Linked DNA regions of Mastigocladopsis repens PCC 10914. Each later gene encodes a partner of the first gene's protein in a complex. Links are inferred from orthologs where the notes say so. Each region holds a gene or a part of one and is shown in the gene's direction. Other genes may lie near its edges.

The links.
Region 2: the proteins of MAS10914_RS0122850 (region 1) and ndhC are in contact, whole or in part, in a cryo-EM structure (PDB 6ZJN), measured with the Thermus thermophilus proteins. The link is inferred for Mastigocladopsis repens PCC 10914 from one-to-one orthologs. Residues at the interface, in WP_223903221.1 of Thermus thermophilus: Met26, Thr27, Asn29, Gly31, Pro32, His34; in WP_096411116.1 of Thermus thermophilus: Glu45, Ser46, Asn48, Pro50, Ala51, Gly52, Glu53.

Annotation. Positions count from the first base shown.
Region 1 is NZ_JH992901.1:4,677,492-4,684,515, reverse strand. The notes cover bases 1-2,775. They hold MAS10914_RS0122850 (NAD(P)H-quinone oxidoreductase subunit H), read left to right. Parts: upstream 1-683; coding sequence 684-1,868; downstream 1,869-2,775. Other genes in these bases: MAS10914_RS0122845 (class I SAM-dependent methyltransferase), read left to right, coding at 1,985-2,775; rsmH (16S rRNA (cytosine(1402)-N(4))-methyltransferase RsmH), read right to left, coding at 1-533. Also shown: more of MAS10914_RS0122845, read left to right, coding at 2,776-3,199; MAS10914_RS0122840 (NAD(P)-dependent oxidoreductase), read left to right, coding at 3,521-4,393; MAS10914_RS30855 (NACHT domain-containing protein), read right to left, coding at 4,376-6,163; MAS10914_RS0122830 (hypothetical protein), read left to right, coding at 6,414-7,024.
Region 2 is NZ_JH992901.1:268,844-276,086, reverse strand. What follows is about bases 2,523-5,516. They hold ndhC (photosynthetic/respiratory NAD(P)H-quinone oxidoreductase subunit C), read left to right. Parts: upstream 2,523-3,835; coding sequence 3,836-4,198; downstream 4,199-5,516. Other genes in these bases: MAS10914_RS0103290 (NAD(P)H-quinone oxidoreductase subunit J), read left to right, coding at 4,919-5,443; MAS10914_RS0103295 (NADH dehydrogenase subunit K), read left to right, coding at 4,189-4,926; MAS10914_RS0103305 (rubredoxin), read right to left, coding at 3,237-3,572; MAS10914_RS0103310 (photosynthesis system II assembly factor Ycf48), read right to left, coding at 2,523-3,141. Also shown: MAS10914_RS0103325 (hypothetical protein), read left to right, coding at 1-787; psaI (photosystem I reaction center subunit VIII), read left to right, coding at 959-1,105; MAS10914_RS32530 (photosystem II reaction center protein J), read right to left, coding at 1,297-1,416; MAS10914_RS32525 (photosystem II reaction center protein L), read right to left, coding at 1,491-1,610; psbF (cytochrome b559 subunit beta), read right to left, coding at 1,620-1,757; psbE (cytochrome b559 subunit alpha), read right to left, coding at 1,767-2,015; more of MAS10914_RS0103310, read right to left, coding at 2,119-2,522; MAS10914_RS0103280 (CRR6 family NdhI maturation factor), read left to right, coding at 5,712-6,185; MAS10914_RS0103275 (hypothetical protein), read right to left, coding at 6,251-7,018. UniProt on the Escherichia coli protein: NDH-1 shuttles electrons from NADH, via FMN and iron-sulfur (Fe-S) centers, to quinones in the respiratory chain. The immediate electron acceptor for the enzyme in this species is believed to be ubiquinone.

The DNA of each region.
Region 1 (7,024 bases):
ATTGGACGCCGTTCGACAATACGTCTGGCTATCCGCCGCGATAACCTTTCTTCACCGTATTTAAAGAAAATATCTGCTAAATGAGCTTCATCCCAACTATTAATCACATCAGCAGCCGTGAGAGGTTGTCCCCTATCCATCCGCATATCCAAACTTGCTTCGCGACGAAAACTAAAACCCCGTTCTGGCGTATCCAAATGGTGGGAGCTAACGCCTAAGTCGGCAATTATACCATCAAACAGACTATAAGGAAACGCGTAGGAAGCAAAGTTGCTATAGATAAATTTTATACGCTCCCCAAACATCCCTAATACCTTTTGCGCCGCCGCCAAAGCATCCTCATCTTGGTCAATTGCCGTTACTCGAGTATCCGGTGCAGCCTCCAAAATCAAACGACTGTGACCGCCACCACCTACCGTTGCATCTAAATAATGCCCACCGGGACGGACAGCCAAACCCGAAATCACCTCTCGACTCAACACAGGCACATGAAAAAATTCCTGTGCCTCCATTCCCTGCATCTCACGCTCCATATAATAATAGTTGAATAAGTGCAACAAAACGAAACATCAAACAAGACCCACCAACGACCAACCTCTCTCCAACTTAACGCTAACTCCGCGCTCTGTTGCGGCTGTACGGTTCAATTTTAAAATTTTCCAAGACCGGAGAACACTGATTTTATGGCAAGATTAGAAACCCGCACCGAACCAATGGTGCTAAACATGGGTCCCCACCATCCCTCCATGCATGGAGTGATGAGACTGATTGTCACCCTAGATGGCGAGGATGTGGTTGATTGTGAACCGGTAATTGGCTACTTACACCGGGGAATGGAAAAAATTGCGGAGAACCGCACCAACATTATGTACGTCCCCTACGTCAGTCGGTGGGACTATGCAGCCGGAATGTTCAACGAAGCCGTCACCGTTAACGCACCAGAAAAACTAGCAAATATTCCTGTCCCCAAACGCGCCAGCTATATCCGCGTCATCATGCTGGAGTTGAACCGCATCGCCAACCACTTACTGTGGTTTGGTCCATTCTTGGCTGACGTCGGTGCTCAAACTCCCTTCTTCTACCAATTTCGTGAACGGGAAATGATTTACGATCTGTGGGAAGCCGCCACAGGTTACCGGATGGTCAACCATAACTACTTCCGTATTGGTGGCGTAGCGGTTGATTTACCCTATGGTTGGGTTGACAAGTGCCTGGACTTTTGCGATTATCTATTACCTAAAATAGACGAGTACGAGCGCTTAGTGACTGACAACCCCATCTTCCGCCGTCGTGTTGAAGGGATTGGCACTATTTCGCGCGAAGAAGCCATTAACTGGGGACTTTCTGGTCCAATGTTACGCTCTTCTGGGGTGAAGTGGGACTTGCGGAAAGTTGACCACTACGAATGCTACGACGACTTTGACTGGGAAGTGCATTGGGAAACCGCCGGCGACTGCTTCGCCCGTTATGTGGTGCGGATGCGGGAAATGCGCGAATCTGTAAAAATCATTAGACAAGCTATCAAAGGACTTCCCGGTGGTCCCTACGAGAACCTAGAAGCCAAGCGTTTAGCAGCAGGGAAAAAATCCGAGTGGGATGGACCTGATTACCAATACGTCAGCAAGAAAATTGCTCCCACCTTCAAAATTCCCAAAGGTGAAATCTACTCCCGTGTAGAAAGTGGCAAAGGTGAACTAGGAATTTATTTGATTGGCGATGATAACGTCTTCCCCTGGCGATGGAAGATTCGCGCAGCCGATTTCAATAACGTTCAAATTGTGCCTCATTTACTTAAAGGCGTGAAGGTGGCGGATATTGTCGTCATTCTGGGTAGTATCGACATCATCATGGGTTCTGTAGATAGATAATAGAATTCCGTTCCTAGAACACTGGTTCAGTATTCAGACTTAGGGCTAAAAAACCAGGTTTTGTCGTAGAGACGTAGCATGCTACGTCTCTACATTATTGCTTTGACAACAGTATGATGAATTCCAATCCGGCTTTGTGTGAAGTCATTGCACACCGTATTGCTACCAGTTCCCAAAAGCGAATAACTTTCGCCGAATTCATGGACATGGTGTTATATCACCCTGAACTTGGTTACTACTCCACCAAGGCGGTGAACTTGGGAAAGCAAGGCGATTTTTTCACTTCTGTCCACCTTGGTGCTGACTTTGGCGAATTGCTTGCGGTGCAATTTGTCCAAATGTGGGAGATTTTAGAGCGACCTGTCCCATTTTCTTTGGTAGAAATGGGAGCAGGTCAAGGACTATTAGCCTTGGATATCCTCAAATATATTCAGCAGCAGTCCCCTGATTTTTGGAATGCTCTAGATTATGTCATCGTTGAAAAATCTCCTGTTTTAAGGCAAGAACAACAGCAACGCTTACAAGAATTTTCTGTGCGCTGGTGTGATTTAGAGGAGATACCAAGTCACTCTATAACTGGCTGCTTTTTTTCTAACGAGTTGGTGGATGCTTTACCCGTGCATCAATTTGTTCTCGAACAAGGGAAACTGTGGGAGATTTTTGTAACAACACAACAAGAGTCAAAAACCCTCCCATCTCCCCCCACTCTCCCTACTCCTCTACCATCATTTGTAGAAATTGCAGATACGCCATCCACACTCAAGCTTTTGGAATACTTTAACCTTGTGGAAATTAATATCAGTGATTACCCTGATAGTTATCGTAGCGAGGTTAACTTAGCCGCTTTGGACTGGTTGAGTTTGGTGGCGAACCGTTTGCAGCGTGGATACCTGTTAACTATTGATTATGGTTACTCTGCCAATCGTTATTACAACCCAAGGCGATCGCAAGGGACGCTACAGTGTTATTACCATCATCAGCGCCATAATGACCCGTATATCAATATTGGGGAACAAGACATAACGGCTCATGTTGACTTTACCGCTTTGGAACGATGGGGTGAGCGGTGTGGATTAGATAAAGTTGGTTTTACGGAGCAAGCGTTGTTTTTGATGGCTTTAGGGTTGGGAGAACGAATTTCCGCCCTCTCTTACACAGAACAACCCATCTCACAGTTGCTGCATCGCCGGGATGTCCTGCATCAGCTTTTAGACCCTTTAGGACTGGGTGGGTTTGGTGTCTTAGTTCAGAGCAAAGGACTGACAACTGAAGAGGCTGCACAACCGTTGAAAGGACTCAGTGTGCCAGAACAAATCCAAATGCAAATGTGAAAAGTTAAGCGCTATTAACAGTATGTTAGTGATTATTGGTCTACCATAGCAGTAATTACATTAAAAATAATAACTTCAGGAGAGTAATAATTATGACTCCTCATGACCTGTTAACGCTAGTAACCCTACTGACTCCGGGAATTCTACTTTCAGTGCTGATTATGGTGACATTTGCGGCAGGTGGCTAATTACGAGTTACGGGAGATGAGGGAGTCATTTCTCCCTCTACTCTTTCTACTCTCCCTACTCTCCAATACCTACTCTTCAAAGAATTAAAATCAAAAGATTGAAAAGCAAGCGCTTACCAAGGGAAGGTGAAAAATGAAGGTAGCATTTCTGGGGACTGGATTAATGGGACTACCAATGGCTCAAAGGTTGTTAGAGGCAAATGTAGAGGTGATTGCCTATAACCGCACCCCAGAAAAATTAGAACCACTCAAAGCAGCTGGTGCTGAAGTCGTAACACACTCCTACCAAGCAATTAGTGCTGCTGATTGTACCATCATGATGCTGAGTAATGCCGCAGCAATATACAATGTTTTGCTTTCGGATAGAGCTTGGCAATCTGTCGCCGGACGCAGCATCATTCAAATGGGGACAATTACTCCCACAGAAAGTAAAGAAATCTCAGATGCAGTGGTTGCTGCTGGTGGAGAGTATCTAGAAGCACCGGTTTTGGGTAGCATTCCAGAAGTCAAAGATGGCAAACTGATTGTGATGGTAGGCGCACACCAAGAACAATATCAACGCCACCTAGAGTTATTCAAACATTTTAGTCCAGAGCCTCTACTTGTAGGTCCCGTAGGAACTGCGGCGGCGCTGAAACTGGCGTTAAATCAACTCATTGCTTCCATGACAACAGCTTTTGCCCTGAGTGTTGGTTTTGCCCAACGTCAAGGTGTTAGCGTAGATCTATTCATGTACATTCTGCGCCAGAGTGCTCTTTACGCACCGACTTTCGACAAAAAGTTGCAACGGATGCTGGAGAGCAATTATGCTAATCCCAACTTTCCGACAAAACACTTGATGAAAGACGTAGATTTGTTTATCTCAGAGGCAAAATCGACGAGTTTAAATCTCAGCAGCATTGAGGGTGTGCGGGACATTATAGAGATGGCAATGAAAATGTCATTTTCTGATGCGGATTACTCATCAATATTTTCTGCCATTAATTCATCAACTGACGGTGCTTGAGCCTTTGTTGGGCAATAGCAAAGTATCCTCAATTGACTGTCGCACTTGATGAGTGATGTAACAATCACTGTTGAGGCAATCGATAAGCAACTTTTTAGCGTCCTCATACTGCTTTTCCTCGCTTGCCAAAAGACTGTCGAGTTGGCGTTTCATCAATTGCAACAGCTTGTCTGCGTTTGGCAACATTTCCACTGCTAGTAAAAAGACTTCTCGCCAGCGCTTCTCACTCATATGGCGGACAAGGTTTTGCAAAGCTTCTTCAGCATGATGAGGTGGACTAGAAACAATTTTTTTGGCAGCCAAGTATTTCTGAAAGATGATATGGGAAAAGGAGTAAATACCCCTTGCCCGCTCAACAAGTAAACCATGCTGAACTTCAATCGACTTCAAAATATCTTCGCTGTCAACTTGAAGTGTTTCTAAAAAGGTGCTACCCTCAGGTAATGTATGGATATGATGGGAAATCCTTGCCTCAATAGCTTTTTGCTTGAAGAAATACTCGCTACGTTCAAAGGTAGTCCAAGCAATTTGACTTAACAAGTCTTCTTTATGCTGCCGGGATTGTTTGTAAACCTGATTTCGCTCAATGCCGCGCTTATTATCCCATTTTTTCAGTAATAAATCCAGCCCTTCTTGATAAAGCTCACAACGATTAGCTGGAAAGTCAACTCTTTCCTCAAACACCAGGCACAAAAGGGTTAGCAGTAAGGGATTGGTCGCTAGTTCTTTGAGTGGTTGATGTTCTTGCAGCTTTTGCACAAAGCGTTGTGCTTTTACCGCATCTTGACCTTGAAACCATTTGGCGGCAAAGCTAGCAATTTGTTCGTCATCAAAATCGGCAACTTCCACTTCGGTGAACTGTTCAAAAGTATATTCCTGTGCTGCAATCCGACAGGTTATCACTATAGAATTGGCAAAAAACCGCGTTGCAACAGCGCGAATTTCCTGCAACACTCGATCAAGGTCGGCTTGCCTGACTTCATCCAATCCATCGAGTAAAAGTATCGTTCGCCCCTGACTCAGCAGTGTTTGAACTGCTTGGGGTTCAACAACTCCACATTCCTCAAATTGTGCTGTCATGTAGTCCAACAAGCTTGGTTGTCCGCTAGTCTGGGCAAAGTCCTTCAAGGTGATAAAAATAGGGACAGTATTACACAGAAACTGACCTGAGTTGCATTGCGTTGCTACCCATTTCAAAAATGTCGTTTTGCCCGAACCTGGTTTTCCCCAAATCATCAGCTTGTCGTAGCATTCTACCGCTTCGAGTCCTAGGACTTGTTCTTGGGAAATGTTGCTCAAGCTAAAAGGCTCAAAGTTCTCCTCGTCACAAGCCTCGTACAATTCTGGAATGGAAAGCCGTTTGCGTCCAGTGACTCTTTCTAAAATATTCACATCTGTGTATATGCTGTCCAACCTCATCGGCTGCTCTCTATCAAGCAAGCGTATTATGCCACAACGCCTCTGAACACTCTCATGAACTTTTTCTCGTACCGTCTGCACCAGACTCTCTATCTGATAAGTACTTGCTGCATCATCTACATTTGGAATTGAGCATAAACTAGCAATCTCAGCCCATTCCAGTCCTAACTTTTCGCAGATTGTGACAAAAATGTAGCGGTCAACAGCTTTCCCTTGGAAAAATTTGCTCACTGGCTGACGGCTAATACTTAGTTCTTCTGCTAACGCTTGTTGTGTAAGTGAATTACGAATGAGGGCAGCTTGCGCTTTTTTAATTCCCTGATCAGATGCTTGAAGTGAGCGTCTTGCCATTATACCCTAGAAGAAATAACTTTTATAGTTTAATCTGCTATTTTTTTATCCTTAATGCACAAGTCATGCATATCTCATACATAAATCAATCATAACACTTACCGGAAATCACTCAGCCAAATGTGATTCTAGAGATGTAGGTTCTGGACATCTCTTACACACAGGAAGCGAATACAGTGACAAATTATCAGTTGTCCAACAGCCTTAATCAGCTTATACATGTTCTTGTCCATCCCCAAAGGAGGGGATTATGACTGCAATAACTCTCTCATACACAGACCAAGATTCAACCAAACCTGTCACAACGACAATATATTCTCGTTCAACAAAAGCTGTAACACCACAGCGGCTACAACTCATTGCAAAGGTTGTGAAGGCTCTCAGTTGTTTACCGCAAGATGAGATTAAATGTTTAGCAGATCAGCTTGAAATGACCCATGACAAGCCAAAGTCATCTCACAATAACACTGACTTGGCGGCAAAACTTGGTGTCGATCCAATCAGTGAAGATGAGCAAAGAGAATTAGAACTTGCTGCTCTGAAAAATTATTTTGAGTGGAGACAAGAGTTACTCAAAGATTCATTCTCAGCATCTGAAGTAGCTAAACTGCTGGGTGCAAAAAGTCGTCAGACACCACATGATCGACGGAAAAATAACAGCTTAGTTGCAGTTGAAGATAATGGTGTTTGGAAGTTTCCACGCTGGCAATTCGATCCTCACGGTTCAGACGGCGTTATTGATGGACTACCAGATGTCTTAAAAGCTCTCAAGGTTCCTGCTTTATCGCAAATCAGTTGGTTAAACCGACGCAACCCAGCTTTAAATGGTCTAACCCCTGTACAAGCGCTGAAGCATGGTCA
Region 2 (7,243 bases), 4.4 Mb from region 1 along the record:
TAGCTCCAACATATCCCCCTTAATTAGAAAGTGGATGCATACTCAAGGCTACTCCTTGCCTGAACCTATCAATTTGCAAAACCAGGATTACGATACCTATACAGTCCCCAGCCAAGAACAGATACCTGAAGAGATTAACACGCAGATGCATAGACACGGGGACATAGAGAACATACAGAAGGAGATAGAGGTACAACAAACAGCAGAGGAACCACAAGCAGTAGAGGAAGAAATAACTCCCTTATCACCTCCTCTCCCCCCTCATCGTAGGACATCGTCAGCTTGGTTAGCACAGGAAATTGTCGTAGATGAGACATTCGATGAAGCCGAAGTCGAACCTTTCAAAAACCAATCTTCCAAACAGCAAGAAGAATCAGTATCAGATGTCTCTGTGTGTTTACCTGTAGTTGCAGAAATCACTGAACCGTTATCAGTTCCGCAACTGCATTTGCTACCAGGCGAACTTATCTCTGGAAAATCTATTAGGGTAAGCGTGCAGTTAGCGCAAGTGTATCCTCAGGTGGCTGTGAAGTTATGGGTTGAGGATTGCCAAACTCGCTGGTTGCTGGAAGGTCCGCGCTTGTTAACAAATTTACTACCTAACTCTTGTGGAGGGATGGAAGAGATAACTCACATCAATATTCCTTTTGGCTGTTTAGAAATTCGCTTGGAAGCAATAGCTGTGGACATGGTGACTCAACAGGAAAGCCACAAAGTCACTATCCACCGGAGTGTGGTTCCTCCAGACTTACCGACCTTGCAGCTAGATGAACTTTTAGGTATTTAATCTAGGCGTGTAGGTAAGCATGTGAATTTTGAAATTTTGAATTGAAATATTATCCAACCCTTGACACTCCTATAAATTCTTACTGTGTTAAAAATCTTTAGAATTTAAAAAATTAGGGGAAAATTTGCAGTAAGCTCTTGTTGAATTGTAGTTCGATTTAATAGGAATCTTATGTACACAGCTTCGTTTTTGCCTCCCATCCTCATGTACGCAGCTTCATTTTTGCCTTCCATCCTCGTTCCTGTAACTGGTCTAGTTCTTCCGGCTGTAACATTTGCGTTTATGTTGTTGTACATCGAACGCGACGATATCGGCTAAACTAGTTAACTGACTTAACCATGAATTAAAAATTGACCGCCCCTCTTGTAGAGACGGGCGGCTTTTTTATGCTGATTTCTAATCGATTCTTCAACTGTTGTATTTAGCTACATCTTTATAGCTACTAATTGCTAATTGCTCATTGTCATTAGTACTTAGCAATTAGCAATTGTGTTCGGCTCAAATTACTCTTAAATTGAAGAACCAAGTCCAGCGTAGGCTCCGTAAAAGAAAATACCTACAACGGTAATTACGCCTAACCCTGCGATTGTCGCAACAACCCATAGGGGAATTCTGCCACTTCCAGACACAGTCTCTCCTCCCTTAATAAAAAATTTTCGACGAAAGTTAAAAAATAAACAGCGGTCAATAGCCCTCGTTCCAGTTAGTTAAAGAAATAACTGGAAAACAGAATCCCTAGAACGAAAACTAGTAGCAGTCCTAGGTAAAGAGAAGTCCGGTTAAGTTCAACTGGTTGATTGTTGGGATTGGGGTTTCTTTCCATGATTTTCTCCTAGCGTTGAATAAACTGCATGGAGGCGATCGCGCCTAAAAAGAATATAGTTGGCACAGCTAGGGTGTGAACTGCAAGCCATCTGACTGTAAAAATTGGATACGAAATTGGTTGATTGATATTATTTCCGCTAGTCATGATTTCAAACTACTCTGCCTTAAATTGCTCTACTTGTTGTTTTGCATCAAAACGGTTATTGACAATTGGCAATTCCTGCCGTATTTGTGTGTAATACTCATCAGGGCGAGGTGTACCAAACACATCGTATGCCAAGCCAGTGCTGACAAATAACCAACCCGCTATAAATAGTGCAGGGATGGTGATGCTGTGGATCACCCAGTAACGAACGCTAGTAATAATGTCCGAAAATGGACGTTCTCCAGTAGTACCCGACATTTATATCCCTACCTTCACAAAGATTGTTATTGAGATCATTATCCTACAAAGTTAAGAAAGAGTTACACCTCGTAACTTCTTTCTCATTAATAAGCACAAATACTCAAGACCCCTCTGACTTAGAAGCAGCTGCGATATTGGGATTATATTTCAGTAAAACACCGCGATCGCCAATAACAAACCCCTTTTCTGGGTTGAGAAACACAATCTTGTAAAAATTTGCGGGAACTGCTTCAACCTCACGGTCTTTTTCCCAGGTTTTACCGCCATCCGGACTCCGCAGCAAATTAGCGCTACCGCCACTTACCCAAATTTCCTCGGGCGTGCGATAAGCCAAATCGAGTAAGCCCCAGCTGGTAGAGAGTTCTGGATATTGAGATTCTAGCCACTCTTGGGGGTTAGCTGGGTCAGTAAACTGTACCTGACCACCCCGTGCTAACATCCACATTTGACCATTTTCGGTAAATCCCATATTTTCTACCCGTCGGGAACTATTCCGGTTATGAGGTATCCAAGCATTTAGCCCTGGTTCCCAAATCGAGTAGAAGTTACCCTTTGCAGAAACAGCAACATATTTGCCATCAGCAGAACGTTCTATGTTACGAACCACACCCACGGCTTCTTCCACCTGCGCTTTCCAGTTTTGACCGCCATCTGTGGTTCTGTATATTGCTCCCACATTTGTAGCCATCTCAGCTTTGTTTTGTCCAAGTGCCACAATACTAACAGGACTACCTGGTAGCTTTTCACTCAAGGGAATACGTGACCAAGAACGACCTTTATCAGTGGTATGTAACAGTAGAGAAGGTTCTCCAGCTATCCACCCCTCTTTAAGAGCAAAACTGATAGTGTTAAATCGGTATCTTTGGTCATCCAGTTTTAATTCCAGAGGTTGCCAAGTCTCACCACCGTCTTTTGTTTCCAAAAGAGTAGCATTACTGCCTACTAGGAAACCATGCTGAGGGTCATCAGTAAAGGCAATATCCAGTAGTTTTGCGTCTGTTGGGACGGAAATAACTTCCCAAGGATTGTAGCTGGTTGAGGAGACATGACTACAACCAACACACACTAGGATGACCACGAACAAAGCCAGTATTCGTTGGCAAATTTTCACAATTGAGAGCATCTGTATCTGTTAATTTTTTTTGAATTTGTGAGTTTGTGTATGGGTTTGGTATGAGGTTCGCATTGCCCACCCTACTGTTCTGTTAAGAGCGCGTCTTATTTTAAGCCGTAGAGACTCATAAAAAACAAAAAGGCAACAGCCAAAGCCCCGAAAATCAGAAGATTCTTCTGGGTGGGTGTGAGGGTATTCACACCTAAACCATATTTCAAATTTTCTTGAAAGCCAGATGCTTGACCAGCAGGACCAATGTTCGCAAAAGAAGTCTTTTTGACACCGCAAACTGGACATCGCCAAGTAGAAGATAATTCTGCAAAGGGTGTCCCAGGGACGATATCATGCTTGTCGTCCCCCTTCAGAGGTTCATAAACATAACCGCAGGCACGGCATTCATAGCGGTCTAACGCGGTCGTCTCAACAGCTTGTTCGCTCATGGCTCTTAGCGTTGGTGAGAGGGAAATCTTAAATATACGTTAAAAATTATGACATAAGTGTTAGGTTTTTCTATCTTAAGCAAAAACCAATCAAATCATCTCCAGCTCGGTTTCTCAGGATTCAAAAAAGTCAAAAAGATATAATGTAAAAGAAGGTTAACCTTCGGGTATGTGCGGAGCGCTGGCTTGCCAACGCAGTGGCTCCCCTCCCAAGAGCACTAGTCTGACAAATTTATTAGCACTAAAAGCGGTAGAAATTCATTGTGTTTGTTCTTAGTGGTTACGAGTACCTTCTAGGCTTCTTCATTGTCTGTAGCCTAGTGCCTGCCCTAGCTCTATCAGCGTCCAAGCTCCTGCGACCAAGTGGTCGCAACCCAGAACGGCGCACCACCTACGAATCCGGCATGGAACCCATTGGTGGAGCCTGGATTCAGTTCAATATCCGCTACTACATGTTCGCGCTAGTCTTCGTCATCTTTGATGTAGAGACTGTATTTTTGTATCCTTGGGCGGTTGCCTTCCACCGTCTTGGGCTATTGGCATTTATTGAAGCGCTAGTTTTTATTGCAATTCTTGTCGTTGCCCTAGTGTACGCATGGCGTAAAGGAGCTTTGGAATGGTCTTAGATACTAACATAGAGCAGCAGCAAAAAGAGCGCATCCTCAACCCGATTTCGCGTCCTACAGTAACCCAAGATTTGTCAGAAAACGTCATCCTGACCACGGTTGATGACCTCTACAACTGGGTACGGCTTTCTAGCCTTTGGCCCATGCTGTTTGGTACCGCTTGCTGCTTTATTGAGTTTGCGGCTTTGATTGGTTCCCGATTTGACTTTGACCGCTTTGGTCTGATTCCCCGTTCTAGCCCCCGCCAAGCTGACTTAATTATTACCGCAGGCACAATCACCATGAAGATGGCACCTCAGCTTGTGCGTCTTTATGAGCAAATGCCAGAACCAAAGTACGTAATTGCTATGGGTGCTTGCACGATTACTGGCGGTATGTTCAGCGTGGATTCCCCCACAGCAGTGCGTGGAGTCGATAAACTGATTCCAGTGGACGTTTACTTACCCGGTTGCCCGCCCCGTCCAGAAGCGATTATTGACGCGATTATTAAGCTGCGGAAGAAGATAGCAAATGATTCGATGCAAGAGCGGAATCGGATTACGCAAACCCACCGCTACTACAGCACAACTCACAACCTCAAGCCCGCAGAGCAAATTCTCACGGGTAAGTATTTGCAGACTGAGTCTCGCATTACACCGCCGAAGGAATTGACGGAAGCAATAGGTATGCCAATTCCACCTGCTCTTATGACACAGAGGGTACAAAAGGAGGAAACCAACCGTGGCTGAAGAATCGAAACCAGTACCAGCAGAAGAACAATCACTGGTGAAAGCGGGTGAAGTTTCCCAATGGTTGACAGAAAACGACTTTGCCCATGAGTCTCTAGAACCAGATCATAGAGGTGTAGAAATCATTAAGGTAGAGCCAGATTTTTTGCTCCCAACTTGTACTGCACTGTATGCTTACGGGTTTAATTACCTCCAGTTTCAGTGTGGCATTGACACTGGACCAGGGCAGGAGTTGGCTAGTATGTATCACTTAGTGAAACTCAGTGATAATGCTGACCGTCCCCAGGAAGTACGTCTCAAAGTGTTCCTTCCACGGGAGAACCCCAGAGTGCCTTCAGTGTACTGGATTTGGAAGGCAGCAGACTGGCAAGAACGCGAGTCCTACGATATGTTCGGCATCATCTATGAAGGACATCCAGACCTTAAGCGGATTTTAATGCCAGAAGATTGGGTCGGTTGGCCTTTGCGTAAGGATTACGTGTCCCCTGACTTCTATGAGTTGCAGGACGCTTATTAGAGCGGTTGTACCCTATCCTCAGCCCCTCTTTGTGCTCCAAAGAGCAGGGCTGTTTCAAAGTCATGAGAGGAAATCCAAAATTCCATTTTTTCGTTCTTCATTCGTGAGCAATTCGAGAAAGGGAAATGAAGGATTAAGACTTTCAGATTTTCTTTAATGACAATGAAACTACCCTGCCCTTTCTTAACTGGGAAAGAGGTAAGGGATAAGAAAAGTTTTTTGAGCCAGAAAAGAGTAGTATGAATTGTCGAGGCTATTTTTTGACTCGATGACAATCACCATCTCACTCAATACTGACTGCATTAACAGCTTGGATCTCTCCCCTGTAGTGACAGAGATTGAAAAACTGCTGCAAGAGGGGGCGATCGCATCCCACGAGCAGCAGCTACGTTTTGATATAAACTATGTCTTACAACCAGGCGATCCACGGGAACTCTCAGAAGTCCCAGAAGTGCGGATGTGGTTTATCCGCCTGGATACTCGCTATCCTTGGTTACTATTTTTACTTGATTGGCAAGCAGGGGAATTTGCCCGTTATGCAGCTATGCTTGTACCGCATCAATTCAGCACCAGAGAAGGTATTCAGTACAACCCTGAAGCTTTGGAAATCTTTTTGATGCACAAGCTGTTTGTTTTAAATGACTGGTTACAACAGCAGGGCATTCCTAATAAATCTCGCCTCCAGTCGATGGCGCAACTCCTAGGTTATGAGTTAGATGATGCCTTGTTTGAGATGTTTTAGTGATTAGTCATTAGTAAAATAAGCCACTAATAACTATGACTAATTTTTTAGTCCTTAGCTCAAGGCTACTTAATACGGCATATGAGTTTTAATGCTGTACTAAAAGCATATTCAACTGCTTTCGATTTAGTCGGTAATGCCGCTTGCCAGATGCGATAATCGTTATATTCAAGAATCAAATTTGCCATGTCATGGATTCTAATCTTCCTTAGCACATCGTATTGAGCAGATTCAAAATCTTTCAGGGTGCGACCGTTTTCTAAGACTTCTTGTGCAGCTTTAATAAAGCCATTGAAAACGGATCTCATGTATTCTTTGCCAGCACGTTCTGCAAATATAGTAGATGATTTAAACGCCCTAAATTCTTCTAAGAGAAGATTGGCGATTTTTCTCCCTTCTTGAGTATTCCAACCCGAGGGGAGTTGAACATCCAGATATTCATCTTGAATGTATTGACATTCAATATACTCCTTTATATCTACTGCTACTTGAACTATTTTATAACCCGCAAACAAGGGCTGTAAAGAATTTGCACTTGTATCAATAGATGAGTCTGGGAAAACTTTTTCTTCACCTACTGGACATTCATAGACAAGATATGTCCAAATTCCTGCTGAGTGATCTACATCAATGCTTTGAGCTTGGTAGAAAGTCATTGTTCCATCTTCTTCACACCTAAAACAGGCACTTTCTACATCTCTTGACGTATAGGGATGCATATTTTTGGAAAAGTGCATGAGCGTTCTAAAAATGCCAGTAATATGTTGAGGTTGGCTCTCTACTTGGATGTAACGTTTTCCACTGCTCACAAAGCTATGTACTCGAATCGCCATCTGTCTTTCCTTGTAATATTTCGTCACATTCTTTTTCGATGCACCAACCTGACAGCAAGAGGGAAGTGAAGGAACACATAACATGGCACCTAGATCTACCCGTAAGCTAATTACACCTGATAACATGGCAACAAGCAGTTACCAAGCAGCCGAGAATCCTCAGCTTGCTGCACTGAGGTTACTAATCTTTGTTCTAACGTAAATTTTTAGTTGCACTTAATTAAT